One region of the Brevibacillus sp. 7WMA2 genome, then DNA from elsewhere that is predicted to be linked to it. Evidence: predicted binding sites of a transcription regulator. Region 1 holds the regulator's gene; each other region holds the start of a gene.
What was found. The regulator LexA, encoded in region 1, represses DNA repair genes until DNA is damaged. The targets are predictions, from matches to a motif close to CGAACATATGTTCG.
Positions count from the first base shown of each region.

Region 1 (4,206 bases):
AGCTTCCCCATAACCTCTATCCCATTCCTTTACCGTTAGTGCAAATGGAATAGAATATTGGCTGTAAGCATTACTACTAATCGTTACTTTTGTTGTGCTATGCTTATCTAAAGCCGCGTAGCTAGTCGAGGACAGTAAGAAAACAAGTGGTACTGCTAATAAAGAACAAACGATTTTGTGCATCTTGTAACCTTCCTTTCCGAAATAGGATATACAGGCTTGGAGCGGGGACAATTTAGTATATAGTATTAATTTCTCCAAATGTTATATTTTTCCTGTTATCCATATACCTTTTTCTTGCTGTCCTTTTGCCTGTATGAAGTGGAAAAAGGAACTGGTAAAAGAGCGCTATAGGTAAATAGGTCAGGCTTTGCTAAAAATGAGATCATAAAAAAGAGCAGAATCATGTATATGTAGGAAAAGACACGTTTCGCAAACAAGAAAAGGAAACTCCTAAGTAAAAATGAAACGTAGGAGGGCACTGAAACGTACATATAGAAAACGGGTCAGATGCAACAAAGAGGGGGGTTAAACATGGATGTTTTATTATGGTTGATTGTTATACTTCTATTCGGTGTAAGTATTGCTGGTATTTTCTTCCCAGTGTTACCTGATACGATTATGTTATGGGGCGGTTTTTTACTATATCAATTCGCGATTGCAGAGCCTGGAGCAGGATTACCGGTTTCCTTCTGGTGGGGAATGGGGATTTTGAGTGTGGTGTTATTTGGTGCTGACCTATTGACTAATATGTACTTTGTTAAAAAATATGGTGGCTCAAAAGCATCAGCAATCGGGTCAATATTAGGTGTTATTATTGGTGTACTTACGTTTCCGCCATTTGGTATGATTATTCTCCCATTTGTATTTGTATTATTAATTGAAATGCTGATGCAAAAACAACCGGCAGAACGAGCTTTTAAGATAGCGATAGGAAGTCTTATAGGTTTCTTTAGCAGTGTCATTATGAAAATCTCTATCCAACTCATCATGATTATCTGGTTCTTTATTGTTGCTTGGTAAAACTTATTGTGGATCGTTACATTGGATTTTGAGTGTTGATCCATTCCATAAAACCGAGATTGTCAAATTCTCTATCATTTCCTGTAGGGAAACCGGCAATCTCGGTTTATTTGTGTTTACACATCAGAATTAGAGAAGGCTTGTTTGAAGATTTGCTAAAAAGAAACACTGTTTTAAGTGGCTATGCAGCTAATTTACACCTAAATATAAGTCCAATAGTAGGAGAAACACGAAAGGTATCAAGGAGATAGGTAGAGTGGGGCATAAAATAAACCGTTACAAACAATAAATTTGAGCAGTAAAAAACTCTTGGCGAGTATGATCCTCACCAAGAGTTTGTACGTGTAAGCACGTGAGAAGTTAAAAATCCAATGCACTAGTGGAAAAGGCGGTAAACGCCAATTACTTTACCTAAAATCGTCACATTATCTAAAATGATTGGTTCAAGCTGTGAGTTTTCCGGTTGTAGACGGAAGTGGGTTTTCTCTTTAAAGAAACGTTTTACAGTTGCTTCATCCTCTTCGGTCATGGCTACCACGATATCCCCGTTGTTAGCTACATTTTGTTGGCGGACAATTACATAATCGCCATCTAAAATGCCTGCTTCGATCATGCTCTCTCCCATAACGCGCAACATGAACACATTGTCAGACGTAACGATGTTTTCTGGCAATGGAAAATATTCTTCCACCTGTTCAATAGCTGTAATAGGTTGACCTGCCGTTACCTTACCAACCACTGGTACTCGAACGATGGAGCTTTCATAATCGTCCTGTAGACGAGTCTCGTCCAATAATTCAATGGCACGTGGCTTAGTAGGATCGCGGCGGATTAAGCCTTTCTTTTCAAGTCTTGCGAGATGACCGTGAACAGTGGAACTGGAAGCTAGTCCTACGGCTTCACCGATTTCTCGAACAGACGGGGGATAACCTTTATCTTTTACTTCCTTACGAATAAAATCAATGATCGCTTGTTGGCGATTGGAGAGTTTGGACATTTCGAACACCTCATTCTCTCGATCCAGATATTTTCTACATTATACCATGAGAATTTGCGTTCGACAAACATTAGTTCGATTCTTTTGCTTGACAGGAATATTTGTTCGCATTATGATGATGTTATCAAAATGAGAACAAACGTTTGTGAGGGTGATGATAATGATGGTACAATCTAGCAATTGTCAGAATCTATATAAAGATAAAACAAAAACAATGACGAGTAAGAACACATTGGTACATCATAGAAAAGGGATAACGCGAGGGCAAGCAATCGTAACGTTATTGCTGATCATAGTATCCTTTGCAGCAGGCAGCATGATTTTTGGAAAAGAGAAGGTGGCTATTGCGGCTCCCCATACACAGCAGGCAGCTATAGTCATTACAATTCAGCCAGGTGATACGCTGTGGAGTATTGCACAAGCTTATCAACAGGAATCCGGGCTATCAGCTAGAGAGCTAATGGATGAGATCATGAAACAAAATCAGTTAGATAGCCCCATGATTTATGCAGGAAATAATCTAGCTATTCCAGTATACCGATAAGCGGGAGCCATAATTTATATCTCCTCTCCTTTGGTCTTGTGTTATAATAAAGAGAAGTTAGTTGAGGAGGTATCACCATTGGTTACTGATGCAGAAGTAAAACGTATTAATGAATTAGCCAAGAAATCGAAGGGTGTTGGCTTAACTCCAGAAGAAAAAACGGAGCAACAAGTTCTTCGTCAAAAATACATTGATGCTATGAAGGCTTCCTTGAAATCTAGTTTAGATTCGATCCGTTATGTAGAGGATGAGGAACCTAAGCACTAGTCTATGTGATTTTTCAAAATGATCCGTAGCAATAGTGCTGTGAAACAGGTTTTTACAAGTAAATAGAGGCGATGGAGTTCGCCCTAAGCGCCAATAGGCTAATGACTCCTACCAGTAATATTACTGGTAGGAGTTTGTTTGTATATATGTGAAAAATAGTGGAAAAGGAGAGAATGCATGTCTTTTTTAATTGTTGGACTATCAGGAATGTTGGGGGCTGTATCCCGATATTTAGTAGGAGCATGGACAGCGGGCTGGTGGGATCTCTCGTTTCCTTTAGGTACGCTAGTAGTCAATTTCATAGGCTGTATCGGATTGGGAGCTCTCAATCAATATCTCTTAACCCGAAATCAACTGCCCGCTTGGTTTACCTTAGGAGTAGGAACAGGGTTTATTGGTTCTTTCACGACCTTTTCGACTTTTAGTGTAGAGACACTTACCCTTTGGCATCAGCATCAATATGTACTTGCCATTTGCTATGTACTGGCTAGTCTATGGGGTGGTTTACTGATGGTATGGCTTGGCTTTCATATCAAATGGAAAACGAAAAAGAGTTAGTTGTACTTAATCCTTTCAATTGAAGTCAATTGAAGCTGGAAATGGTGTACCTCTTCTAGCCACTACTTTTGTAAATGGTGTATTAACAACTATGGTGTAAAAATAGTTCTTATCATTTTGCTTTTATCTGGATCACTGAGTACTGGCCATAGATCTGGAAGCTTAAGCATTAATTCAAACGCATCAGAACTTGATGCACTTGCTTTCATTTGTTTATTAATAGCTTCCAGATCATTTAATGACTGAGTTTTTAAATCACGTTCCTCCATTGTCCGCTTACGTAATTCTTCAACTGTTAGAAGCTCCTCAACAAATGCAAATTGCCATCTCTTTTTGCTTTCCTGAAGTTTATGTAGCTGCTTCTCAACATCATTTTTAGCAGTTTCTAATTGTGATTTCTTCTTAATCTAATTCTTTAGCGAGTTTCTTGATGAAAAAACTTACTGATACCAAGTATATAAAAGATGCTACTAGAACGATTCGTGATTCTAATTAGGGCCCCAAGCAAATTACAGGTGACAGAATATAATTGTGGAATTGATTTTACAATATATATCCTGATACGCGCATGGAAACCCTTAAATAAATGAAACTCTTAAATAAGTGAAACTCTTATGAAGAGACAATATATTTTGTAGATAGAATGTTAGCTTACGTTAAATATATTGTAAGTCAACTATAGAAAAAGAAGAGATTGAATTTATTTTTTGACTCTGTTATACAACAATGTTGATAATTCATAAAAAAAAGGACTCCTTTTAAGTCCTGTTCAGAAAAATTAAATGGGGGTTGGCATTCTCTTTCTATGGTTTTGTTG
Region 1 is NZ_CP048799.1:1,913,288-1,917,493, reverse strand. It holds gene GOP56_RS07230 (hypothetical protein) at 1-183, opposite strand, end outside; gene GOP56_RS07225 (DUF456 domain-containing protein) at 535-1,023, shown strand; gene lexA (transcriptional repressor LexA) at 1,400-2,020, opposite strand; gene GOP56_RS07215 (cell division suppressor protein YneA) at 2,181-2,564, shown strand; gene GOP56_RS07210 (DUF896 domain-containing protein) at 2,643-2,831, shown strand; fluoride riboswitch at 2,890-2,949, shown strand; gene crcB (fluoride efflux transporter CrcB) at 3,009-3,389, shown strand; gene GOP56_RS07200 (hypothetical protein) at 3,479-3,658, opposite strand.

Region 2 (4,206 bases), 2.1 Mb from region 1:
GAACAGCAAGATTGCTTAGGGAACATCCTTTTTACATCACCGTTTTTTGTTATTCACCAACAAGCTCCATTTCGGCGATTCGCCAACGATCCCATTGTGATCCTCTTACTAAGGTAAAATAACAGATTCTTTGATAGTTTTTCCCTTTCTTAGCATAGGAGAGTTTGACAGGGATGGTGACTGAAAACATATCGCTAGTTTCCTCCTCCGCTGTCATCTTATCTAAAAGCGGGTGCAACCGTTCACGAACATACACGGGATCATTCATGGATGTCAGAGAGCTTGGTGATCCCGCAACCAAAAAGGAAGCAAGAGGCTCTTCTTCCCGCAGACAGGTGAGATAATAATCAATAATTTGAAGCGGGCTAGCCTCCCGCAGAGCTGAATAGAGTGTTCCAGCCGCTTTTTGAATCATAAATTGGTGGCCAGCATCCGGCTCATGACGCTTATGAGTCGAGCTGCCTAAGAAGTGAATACAAAAATGCCCATTAAATTGATTTCCAGGAATTCCATCACCACCGTGAGGCATACCGTGCATGGAACCCGCATAATGTTTTCCGTTTATGGTCAGTAATATGGCGCGCCTTTTCCAGCTCCATTTCCCCTGATATATCCTTTTCATAATGAGAGTATCCTGCTTGGTTAAAGGTTGTACGTCAGCATGATCACTACCAGCTCGACGCTGTACACGGAATTGTTCACCTGATTCAATATCTGTGACAGTTCCGTAAGCCATACGTTTAAAGTTTTGTTGTACCTCGCTCCACGGCGATAATAAACCGTAATGCTTTTGTTCTGTTAAAGAAACCCATTTTTCAAGATGTGTACGCAATGAATTTGTTACTAGTACTTCCCGATAGGAGTCTTGTTCAAATAACCGCTGCTCATCACTATATAGATAACGATTTTTTTCCGTATAGATGATAGCCCGAATAAATTCTGGTTCAAAGCTTGAAATACGTGGGCTAGCTTCAATTAGCTGCCCCCATTTTTCCTGACCTGATATTGTCAGCTTCGATTGAAAAGCAGCATGTACAGAGGTTTTTACAATGATGGTAATGCCCCCTTGAGGCAGGGAACCCGGGGAAAATGGAACGAGTTTATTTGTTTCGTTTACGTACACATGATGTTTTCCGAAAACAGTGGTGGGGGAAAATAGTAAACAAAAGCAGATTAGCAGAAAATAGAGACTAGAAAAGGATTTCTTCTTCATAATATGTCCCCCTTTAAAATGACAAATGAAATCGACTTTAGTTATAGGATGCTTCCAGAAATCCATTTCATTCTAAGCTTGTTATCCATTACTGATCGAATGCCAATAGGTAAAATCGGGATACATACCGCAATCATCAACATCACATACTGTAGGGGACGGCCATGTGAAGGAGGAGTTCTTGTATGTCTTCAATGCCTAGAGGAAGCTACAAAGACCAGTTCCATCAACGCTTGTATGTTCAGCTCAACCAAGGTCATAACAAATTGGACTATCGAAAAATAAATAGTATCGAGAATCAGATGCAGCACGAAGTAGACGATTACGCCCATATGCAGCATGACTTAGCTGATGAGCTTGGTATGAACAAACACTAATTGGCCGTCCCACGTTATGAAACGAGGCAGGGGGAGTCTGTTGAGAATATCTCAGCAGGCTTTTTCTGCGTGCTCTGTCATGAATCAATGAAATGGGCTTAGGGGTGGAACGATAGAAAAAGCTAGGGCTCGATTGCTTATAATGGGGTTATCAAACTTTCAACGGAAATGCATGTTCGCAATCTGTCTGGTTTGTGTTACAGTTAAAGGAAGACAGGAAGAAGCGGAGAGAATGGAATGCGGATAGTCGGAATTGACCCGGGGATTGCAATTGTCGGGTTTGGTTTTATCGATAAAGAAGGAAGTTCCTTAAAGCCTGTACAGTATGGTAGCATACAGACAGAAGCTCATACACCTGTGCCGTTACGATTGCGTCAAGTGTATGATGCTACCATTGAGCTTTTGGAAACATATAAGCCTGATGAAATGGGCATAGAAAAATTGTTTTTTAACCGAAATGTGACCACGGCTTTTACTGTAGGACAGGCTCGGGGTGTTATTATTTTGGCTGCGGAGCAAAAAGGTATCCCGGTTTTTGAATACACACCAATGCAAATCAAGCAGGCAGTGACTGGCTACGGTGGAGCTGAGAAAAAGCAAATTCAAGAAATGGTACGGATGTTATTGAAGTTAAAAGAAGTGCCAAAACCAGACGACGTAGCAGACGCATTAGGTGTAGCGATTACACATGCTCAAAGCCGCACGTATTATGATATATCGGAAGGTGCAAAGAAATGATTGATTTTGTAGAAGGAATTGTCTCATATATAGATACGGAATACGTTGTGGTGCAAGCAGGTGGGCTTGGTTACCGCATTTTTTGTCCTAATCCTTATTATTTTGTGAAAGATGAAGGGAAGTCTTGCCGATTATTTACGCATCACCATGTACGTGAAGATGCGATTCATTTATATGGATTTGCAACCAGAGATGAACGTGATTTATATCGTCGACTGCTTGATGTGAATGGCATCGGACCAAAAGGCGCATTAGCTATCTTGGCTGGGGCTACACCTGACCAAATTGTTTCTGCTGTTCAACAAGAGAATGTGACTTATTTAACAAAGTTTCCTGGGATTGGGAAGAAGACGGCCCAGCGCATGATCTTAGACTTGAAAGATAAGTTGAAGGGCTTTACACCGTCTATGCTGGTTACAACTGCACCAGAATCTTTATTGGTGAAGGGAAATTCCGATATGGCTGCTTTAGAGGAAGCTATGCAGGCGTTGATGGCTTTAGGCTATTCAGACAACGAAACACAAGGGATTCGTCCTACATTGCTGGAATCAGCTAAATCGGGGGCTAGTGTAGAACAATTGATTAAACAGGGGCTTGCGCTCTTTATGAGGGGATAAAAAAAGATGGACGATAATCGGATTATTACCACCCATATGCAGTGGGAAGAAGATGCGAATGAATTTAGTTTGCGTCCTCGCTTCTTATCCGAATACATCGGGCAAAAGCAGGTAAAAGAGAATTTAAAGGTCTTTATCGAAGCTGCTAAAATGCGAAAAGAGGCGTTGGACCATGTATTATTATATGGACCTCCAGGTTTAGGAAAGACAACTTTATCCCAGATTATAGCTAATGAACTAGGTGTGAACCTAAAAACAACCTCTGGACCCGCGATTGAACGACCAGGTGATTTAGCTGCCATCCTTACGAATCTTCAAGAGGGGGATGTGCTGTTTATTGACGAGATACATAGACTAAATCGCAGTGTAGAAGAAGTCTTGTATCCAGCAATGGAGGATTTTGCTTTAGACATCATCATCGGAAAAGGGCCGAGTGCTCGCAATGTCCGACTTGACCTGCCGCCCTTTACCTTAATAGGGGCTACGACGCGTGCGGGCTTACTTTCGTCTCCGTTGCGCGATCGATTTGGGGTCGTTAATCGTTTGGAATTTTATACAATTGAAGAATTAGCTTTCATTGTGTCGCGTGCAGCAGACATCCTGCAAATTGGGATGCAAGAAGGTGGGGCTCTAGAAATTGCCAGGCGCTCCCGAGGGACACCGCGTATTGCCAATCGCTTATTAAAACGTGTCCGGGATTTCGCTCAGGTTCAGGGCGAAGGAATTATTACCCAAGAAATTGCCCATGAAGCTTTAGTCAGACTTCAGGTGGATGCTTGCGGACTCGATCATATTGATCATAAATTACTTCTTGCCATCATCGAAAAATTTGCAGGCGGACCAGTAGGACTAGATACGATTGCAGCTACCATTGGGGAAGAATCACAAACGATTGAAGATGTTTGTGAGCCTTATTTACTACAAATTGGGTTCATTCAGCGAACACCGCGTGGACGTATTGCGACACCAGCATGCTACACGCATTTTCAACTCCCGATGCCTTCTGAGTCTTAGAAGGATTTGTCCAACAGCAATGAATTGCAAAAAAGGAGATTAGAGAGACGTGGATGTAACTTTATTTGATTTTGACCTGCCTGAAGAGTTGATTGCCCAGCATCCACTTGAGGATCGCACAGGGTCTCGCTTGCTTGTTCTTGATAAACAAACAGGTGAAGTAACTCATCAGCAGTTTACGGACTTACTTACGTATTTAGAAGCGGGGGACGTGCTGGTTGTTAATGACAGTCGCGTGTTGCCCGCC
Region 2 is NZ_CP048799.1:5,150,276-5,154,481, forward strand. It holds gene GOP56_RS22240 (hypothetical protein) at 50-1,213, opposite strand; gene GOP56_RS22245 (hypothetical protein) at 1,399-1,590, shown strand; gene ruvC (crossover junction endodeoxyribonuclease RuvC) at 1,828-2,328, shown strand; gene ruvA (Holliday junction branch migration protein RuvA) at 2,325-2,945, shown strand; gene ruvB (Holliday junction branch migration DNA helicase RuvB) at 2,952-3,959, shown strand; gene queA (tRNA preQ1(34) S-adenosylmethionine ribosyltransferase-isomerase QueA) at 4,009-4,206, shown strand, end outside.
Region 2: the regulator LexA is predicted to act here: its motif matches at 1,756-1,769, upstream of ruvC (crossover junction endodeoxyribonuclease RuvC).

Region 3 (4,206 bases), 160 kb from region 1:
AGGGGTATAGAATTCAATAGCCTATTAGACTAAAATGCCGTTCAAGTGATAGGCATTTTTCTTTTTCCCTACTGCACACACATAACTTACTACATCAAGGGAGCTATTTACGATGATCTTTAACATGGATTGCATAACCGGAGCAAAACAACACCTACAAGACGAAACTATTGACCTACTCATTGCAGATCCACCCTACAATCTAGGTTTTGGTGGCACTACGCAAACCAAGACGAAAAAGCCTAGATTTAACATCATCGCAAACGATCAGCTACACCCACGAGACTATCAGCGATTCACTTTTCAATGGCTCCGAGAAGCGTACAGGGTTTTGAAGCCTGGTAGACATATTTACGTGTTTATCGATTGGCGCATGTATCCGCTCCTTTATTTGTGGATGCAGCGCGTCGGATTTACGATAAAAAACTGTCTGGTCTGGAACAAAGTACACATGGGGATGGGCTGGCAATACCGCTATCAGCACGAGTTTATCATTTTCGCTGTAAAGGGTAAGAGCAAGGCCCGTCGTGTTTCGAATCGTCGTGCTACTGATATCTGGCCAATACAACGAATCGCAAGTCAAAAGACCATTCATCCCACCGAGAAGCCTGCTAAACTTATGGAAGACATCATTCTGAACAGTAGTGAAGAAGGCGAAACGGTAGCGGATTTCTTTTTAGGATCTGTCCCAACGGTAGCAGCGGCAAACAAGCTTGGCCGTAAAATAACAGGCTTTGAAATAGATGAGGTTTATTTTAATTTAGCTAGACAAAGATAATGCGAAAGCCCTCTGACGGAAAGTTATAAAACGTCAGAGGGCTTTTTTTAGTTATTAACTTGTGGGGTTGTCATTTATTATTTTTTCGCAAAAGAGCTACTAATAAAGCAATGGTGAATGATTGGGAGATTGCAAGTAATATAACCATAAGCTCAATAAAAGTACCTTTGATACTTCCGATAACTATAAACACTAAAAACATTATTGCCATCGTGAGTAACCAGTATAGAAAAGCGCGCAATATCATAGAAGCCTCTCTCCTTTGATCAATAGGTTATAGTGTCTAACATTAGCGGAAAAGCTCGTAATAAGGTCAGAAAAATTAAAGCTCTGGATACTTAAACTCTATACCAAAATCCGCTACTTGAGTAGTTGTTGCAGGTTGAAGGGAAAGCCCCACGGGCCTATAAGAAACGGATACGGAGCCACCTATAATTTTATGCCCATATTGGAATTTAATATTAATCGTTCCTCTTTCATTTTTATCAGCGTAAACATATTGAGAAATGTATCCAGAGTGTAGTTGTCTATTTCCCATTTGTAGGTCATATTCTGCTGCCACACCAATACCTGGGTCCCAATCAGATGCTTTTGAAGAATCTTCGCATTCCCATTTCTTTTTAAAAGCTGGTTTAGTACAATAGCGATTTTCATGATCATCTGGTTTACCTCTTGAGGTCATAGGCATAAAGAATTTGGATGTTACAGGGTATCCGATTGACATTTTATCAGTTAACGTCCAAATCGGGGGTTCTGACCACTCGAATTTACCGTATAAATAGTATTTTCGATAACCACTTCTATCACTTTTGACTTCGAAAGCTTTTGCCTTTAGCTCTATTTCGCTAAAATCATCTTCTTCATCCTTCTTTTTGGCCAATGATTTATTCATCTCAGATTGACCTTCATCAAATTTATGTGTAACCGTTTTTGAACCAATTTTTTTAGCACCTTGATCAATTAATGCTTGCAAGATGTGGGGAGGCATATCTTCTAGTTCTTCTTCATCCAAGCCAATGTCTGAAATAAGGGTTTCTCGTTCACTTTCTTTCAATTCTGTTTGAGTTGTTTCGGCATAAGCGCTAAAACATAAACTTAAAGATAGAAACACAGTAAGAGCAGAAATCAGTATTCTTTTCATTATTATTTCTCCTTTTCTTATATTAAGAATAGAATACTTATATTTGAAAATTATGTCAAATATTGAAATAATAGTTTATTACATCTGTTTTTGTGGTTGATCTTTGAATACCATTTCTAACTATTGATTAATCCCCTCACCATCCACCAAAATAAGAACACACATTCGTATTTAGGGAGATGTTTTGATGACTAGTAAAATCCTTGATCCACTTGTAACAAAATTTATTTTGCCAGAACATGCAGAAATGTTACGTCAGTATCATGAGGATAAGAAACTGGTTGAGAAGCCGATCATTGAAGAGGATGAGCTGGCCGAGTTTTGCTACAGGATATCTGACTCACGTCAGTATGACTACGCCCTTACGATTAGCTGGTGGAAAGAGACAAAAGAGGGTAGAGGAGTAATCGAATCCGCCTGGGGATGGGTAGATAGGTTTGATTCCCAATTTAAACAGATCAAGCTAAAAAACGATGAGGATTTTTGATGGATACCTGTAGAAGATGTGGTTAGTGTAGAAGCCTAAGCAGAGAATCTTATAGCTGCATATAGTGTATTACCTGTGGGAACAGGGATACAGCAACACCCCACTAGGCTATAATAGTGGGGTGTTGCCACCTAACATTTAATAGCTTTTCAAACGGTTTTGCATATATGCTTGTTAGAGACGTTCGTCTGAAAGTTCTAGTACATCCGTAATACCAATGCTAAGCACTTCGCATATTTTCGCAAGATTATTGAGTGGTAGCCGTACAGTTTCATTATTGCACATTTCGTTGATTGACGAGACACGTATGCCTGTCAGGCGTGAGAGTTCTCGTTGCGAGATTCCACGTTCTTTGAGTAGATCGGCTAGTTTAATATGTATTTTCATCGCGAACAACTCCATTACTCAATTTAGCACTATAATAGCACGAAATGTATTGTCGCGTTTAACGGAACATGGTATCTTTCTTATAAGCACTTCATATAGTCACCGGAAGGAGAGGTAGTAATGAAGTTGTTCCACATTAGTGACGTACTCAGTGTCACGACAGGCAAACTAGTTTCAACGCGGCGAATGGATGTGGTTTACGACATCCTAAACCACATACAGGTGAGTCTCTATTAACACACCAACTACCTAGAGCTATCAAGATTTGCGCACCGTTTCTCCTGCAACAACACCCTGAACTACTAGTTGTTGACGCCGATAATGTAGATGAAAATAACTTGGAAGCATGGATAGATAAGCAGTTAAAAGTTTATGGTGAGTTTCTTGCTGTAGAACCGCTCGCGCCTGGAAGGTATCAGTCTATGGACCCGATCGAAGAGGCTAAGGAATTGGTGGATGACTGTGACACTCCCCCGGATAGGCCCGTGACTCGCTGGAGCTCTCGTGGTTGAATTACGTTTTAGGAAGAGTTTATGTAGGTCACCGATTTTAGGAGGCTTTTTGTATTTGGAGGGAAATCCTATAGCCATAGAAGGTACTCCTGTGGGGGAGGGGAGTAGAATTGAGACTTCAGGACAGTCATGGACCAGGAATAGATTTACTAGGACCAGTAGAAGGAAATCGAACTTTAGAATTTATATGACCACGTATGAGACCTTCTAGTATGCTAATTTTTCCTGATATTATCGCTCCTTACACGGGGGCGCCCATTGAAACAAACCACCGATATCTACAACAGCAATACTTCGACAAGACCAGCGATGCATGGTAGTAGATCGTTCCTTTTCCATGAACGCGGATGCAAGAATTACAAATAAGCCTTCCTTTAAAAATGGGGTGGTATTATCCCCTTTGAGTAGACAGTGTAAAAAGCCCGCCCACCTGACGGTGGGTGGTACACTCTACTTGGAGGGGATTTTCCTATGGCTAAAAAAGGTCAAAAATTCAAACGTTATTCCGAGGAGTTTAAGCTGAAGGCTGTAAATTTGTATCAAGAAAAAGGGATGTCTTATAAAGCGATAACTAAAGCATTAGGAATACCAAGTTCAACTCAGGTTAAGCAGTGGGTTCGAAAGTTCAATAGCGGAGAAGGGGTTATGGATAAACGAGGGAAGAGCCGTTCTGGTGACCACCCTTTTATTGGTCGTCCACGCACCAAATTTGCTACTGTGGAAGAAGAAAGAGATTATCTTAAAGCGCAGGTAGAATACCTAAAAAAGCGCAATCCGAATCTGCATCTGGGGGGAAGGTATGGAAAGTAAATCGGTTTTTAATCATAAATGAGCTGCGTAAAAAATATCCCCTTACTTGGTTAGTAGAAATTGCGAGAGTGTCTCGATCCGGTTACTACAA
Region 3 is NZ_CP048799.1:2,072,140-2,076,345, reverse strand. It holds gene GOP56_RS07955 (N-acetylmuramoyl-L-alanine amidase) at 1-10, shown strand, start outside; gene GOP56_RS07950 (DNA-methyltransferase) at 113-778, shown strand; gene GOP56_RS07945 (hypothetical protein) at 1,101-1,919, opposite strand; gene GOP56_RS07940 (YolD-like family protein) at 2,107-2,406, shown strand; gene GOP56_RS07935 (helix-turn-helix domain-containing protein) at 2,581-2,793, opposite strand; gene GOP56_RS07930 (hypothetical protein) at 3,132-3,305, shown strand; one part of gene GOP56_RS07925 (IS3 family transposase) at 3,777-4,065, shown strand; one part of gene GOP56_RS07925 (IS3 family transposase) at 4,065-4,206, shown strand, end outside.
Region 3: the regulator LexA is predicted to act here: its motif matches at 2,074-2,087, upstream of GOP56_RS07940 (YolD-like family protein).

Region 4 (4,206 bases), 380 kb from region 1:
TGTCTAGTACCACCTTTCCCACAATGGTTTCTCATGTCATTCCCATTCGCCGTATGGGAGAAGGCATGGGTTACTTCGGTTTATCTACCAGCCTAGCTATGTCTATCGCACCAATGATTGGATTATGGGTATTAGCAACGTATGGCTTTGGTACATTAACTGCCTCTTCTACCCTATTGATTTTATTGATCTTCCCTTTGCTGTACCTCGTTTTACCCAAGCAACAATCAATAGCAACGGAAAATGCTGAGTCTATTAGACAAACGGACCCTAAGACGTTCACTACGCAATCCACGTACAAAACCATGTCATCCAATAGTAGCTCTTCCTTTTTGGATAAGCACGTCTTGCTTCCTTGCCTGTTAAATCTGTTGCTATCAGTTACCTATGGCGGCTTACTGAGCTTTTTGGCCTTATTTGGAAAAGAAATGCAAATTGACAATGTAGGTAACTTCTTTTTGTTTAATGCACTAGCGATTCTGTGTATTCGTCCGCTTTCTGGCAAGATTTTTGATCAAAAAGGGCATGTAGCTGTTTTGATTCCAGGTGCTTTATTGGTAATCGCTGGTCTGCTTTCTCTTTCCTTTACGACTGGTATGATCGGTCTAATTGGTTCGGCTGTGTTGTATGGACTCGGTTATGGAACTCTCCAGCCTTCCATGCAAGCGTGGATCATTAAGGAAGTAAGTCCAGATAAGCGAGGAATGGCTAATGCTGCCTTTCTCAACTCGATTGACTTAGGAGTTGCCATCGGTTCTATGTTGCTCGGCGTAGTAGCAGCTAGTGCCAATTATGCAATCATGTATCGCATCTCTGCTTTAGCCATGGTGACCTATTTGCTCGTTTATTTATTCTTCTTAATGACACGTGGAAAACGCATGAAAAGAGAGCTAGCCAAACACGCTGAGAACGTAAAAATGTAACCGTAGCGAGTAGGATCATGCACGCCAGATGGGTAGTGCATACAACGCTGGTATCATTCACTAGCGACCGTTTCCTGCATCACCTTGTTGCGTCTCTCCCGTCAGCCATTGTTGGACGCGCTCCTGACATTCTGCCCGCAATAATTCGGGGGAATAGAGGAATTCGTGTACATAGCCGTTCAACCGAACCTGTACGCGATATAAGCCTTCTTTGGTCTGTGCGCCAATCACCTCGCATCCTCTGTCTAGTAGGGCTCTGCGCAGATCATGATGTCTACGCTCTGCCCAACGTGACAGGTGCTCTAATAAATGGATATAGGACAGAGACAATGGAATCTGTCGCAAAGTCTGCTGATCCACCATCGCTACTTTAAATAACAAGCCAAATAAAATAGATTCACGCACATGCTCCTGCCACTCGGGTAGCACGGTTGACTGGCTCATTTATAATGTCCTCCAATCTTGTGTGCCCTCTCCTTCACTTGACCAGCCGAGAGTATCGATACTGCGCGCATAATCGCATCATTGCCAAAGCGAGATCGAATTCCATCCATGGTGTAGGCAAGAGAACGCTTTTTCATTTTGTCTTCAAATAAACTAAGCTGACAAACATCATCCGGGGTCAATTGGCCAATCTGAACGCCCACGCTACGTACTGGAGACTGCTCCCAATGACGCTCAAACAATTCTAAGACAACGGCATAAATCGTCATCACATCATTGGTTGGCTCCAGCATTTTCATCTGTCGAGAAAAACCTGTTGGTACGTCAAAATCCGCCCCTCTGCATCCTACAGCTACGACCCAGCCCATTAGTTGCTTGCTTCTAGCCCTTCTACACACTTCTTCACATAACTCCAACAAAACCACCTTAATCTCTTCCGCTGTATGATAGTCACGTGGCAATGTCATATGATGACCGATCCCCTTCTGAACATCATGCGCCTGAACCGATACAGGTGACTCATCAATGCCATGTGCAGTCCGCCACAGCACCTCTCCATTTACTCCAAAACGTTTCATCATGACATCAAGCGATGCTTCTGCTAACTGACCAATTTTGTACATTCCCATCCGATGAAGATGCCGCTTCATCCGTGAACCCACACCAAACAGCTTGTCGATCGGTAACTGCCACAACGTTTCAGCCAGCTCCTCTTTTTTTAGCCAAAAAATCCCCCCTTCCTGCTTTTTAGCCATATCGCAAGCCATTTTAGCCAGCACCTTATTTTCGCCAATTCCTACTCGGCAGACTACTCCTGTCTCCATGAGAACACGCTGTCTAATCCTAGTCGCAATCGCTTCTGGATCATTCCCAAATAATCGCAGGCTCCCCGTAATATCAAGGAACTGTTCGTCAATCGAGAAAGGCTCCACTAAATCGGTAAAGGACTCAAAAATAGCCGTAATGTGCCCCGCTACCTCTAAATAACGCTGCATGCGGGGGCGTACTACCACAAGCTGGCGGCACTTTTGTTCGGCTTTCCACAAGGGCTCTGCTGTAGTCACACCATATGCTTTCGCTAACGAACAAGCAGCTAGTACCACACCGCTCCGTCTCTTCGGATCACCAGCCACCACGACAGGTTGATCACGCAGTTCTGGATTAGCCGCTTTCTCAACGCTTGCGTAAAAGCTTTGCATGTCAATTAGAAAAATCACCCGCTTCTTGTTCACCTCGAACACCCCTATCGAACATACATTCCTGTCGAATAGTATACCAAACACTTGTTCCTATTTATACTATGAACCCGGAGGTAATTTTATACAGTACTGAAGCACTTCAGCATGAGAAAATAAACGGAACAATTGGAGATGCTGCTACATGTAAATGGAGTAAACCAGATCAGCAGAATCAGGTTAGCTTTTGCCTAGAAAAAATTCGAGCCGAGGTTGATCGGTATACGTTTCCCGTGAAACCTTCCAAACAAAATAACGTACTTACTATAGAGGTGATTAAGAGTGGACAAGCGCATACAGGAGATTATTACGGCTACAAGTGAAAAATTTGGCCTTCAAACGTATCACTTACATACGAGCCGTTTATCGACAACCGTGGATTTGATTCGTGGCACAACCTATCAATTGAACATGGAATGGTTTGTAAACGGAGTAACAGAACGTACGGAGGATGATGTAAATCCCCCCGGTACGGCCGTAATTGAATATGATATTAGCTCCAAACGCTATAAAAGTGTTATTTTTGTCGGTGGAAAAACTTTTTCTACAAGCTCTACACGCTTTTCAACCCATTCCGAAATAATAGAGTGGATAGAAGCAGAAACAGGTCTACGCCATGAAGAGCAGTTCATTCTAAGCGATCGGACACAGTCCTCCACCATCCACCATTTTAAAGCCTGCCATAATGGGATTCCTCTTGCTCCAGGTGGAATGCTAACAGTAGAGCATAATGATAAAGGACAGCTTCTTTCGTTTACAGTAGGTGGCGTGTTTCCTATAAAAGAAATGATAAAAGAGGAGCCTTATGCATTGGCCCTAGATACAGATGTCATACAGATCGCAAAGGAACAGGTTAGCTTAATCGAATTTCCTTCAACAGAGCAAAACAAATGGATTTTGGCTTATGCACTTGAGGAAATTTATATAGCCCATGATTTATCAGCAACTTATCCTTTTGAATTTATGATAGATAATCGTTTTTGCTTGAAGGTTGACCATGTTTTTCATTGGGTCACACCATTAACGCTAACGTATGAGGAACAAAATCCTTTCCTATTTCAGAATCAGCCGGAGGTGTCTGCCAAGCAAGCATTTGCTAATGAACCACACCCAGATATGCTACCTATTACACGGGAGGAGCAGCAGCAGGCTATTCATGCAATTTCCGACTTTTTGCGTTCTATGTACCCAACAGAGTCAGGACAGTGGAAGCTAACCCATCTATATCGGCAAAACAACTACATTCAGGCTGTACTCCGGCCTGTTTCTAGCCCCACTAAATTGATCTCACCTAAAATCACAATATTCTTAGACCCGAAACAACTGCAAATCGTCTCGTATTTTGATAATCAGCTCTTTTGGAAAGAGGTACATGGAAATCTAGCGCAAGCTGAGCCCGTCACCATTGACAAAGAACTTGCCTTCGAACGGCTTAAACAGCATCTTACTCTGACGCCCACGTATGTGTTGTATCCAGAAAGAACCCATTATGTATTGTGTGGAAAGCTAGATTGCCACTATGGAGTGCTAGGAATAAATGGTGACGTTATTTTATTAGATTCCATCGACTAGAACGTGCCTTGACCACCTATTACCACACTAGT
Region 4 is NZ_CP048799.1:2,295,654-2,299,859, forward strand. It holds gene GOP56_RS09030 (MFS transporter) at 1-923, shown strand, start outside; gene GOP56_RS09035 (YhjD family protein) at 984-1,367, opposite strand; gene dinB (DNA polymerase IV) at 1,364-2,566, opposite strand; gene GOP56_RS09045 (hypothetical protein) at 2,885-4,174, shown strand.
Region 4: the regulator LexA is predicted to act here: its motif matches at 2,615-2,628, upstream of dinB (DNA polymerase IV).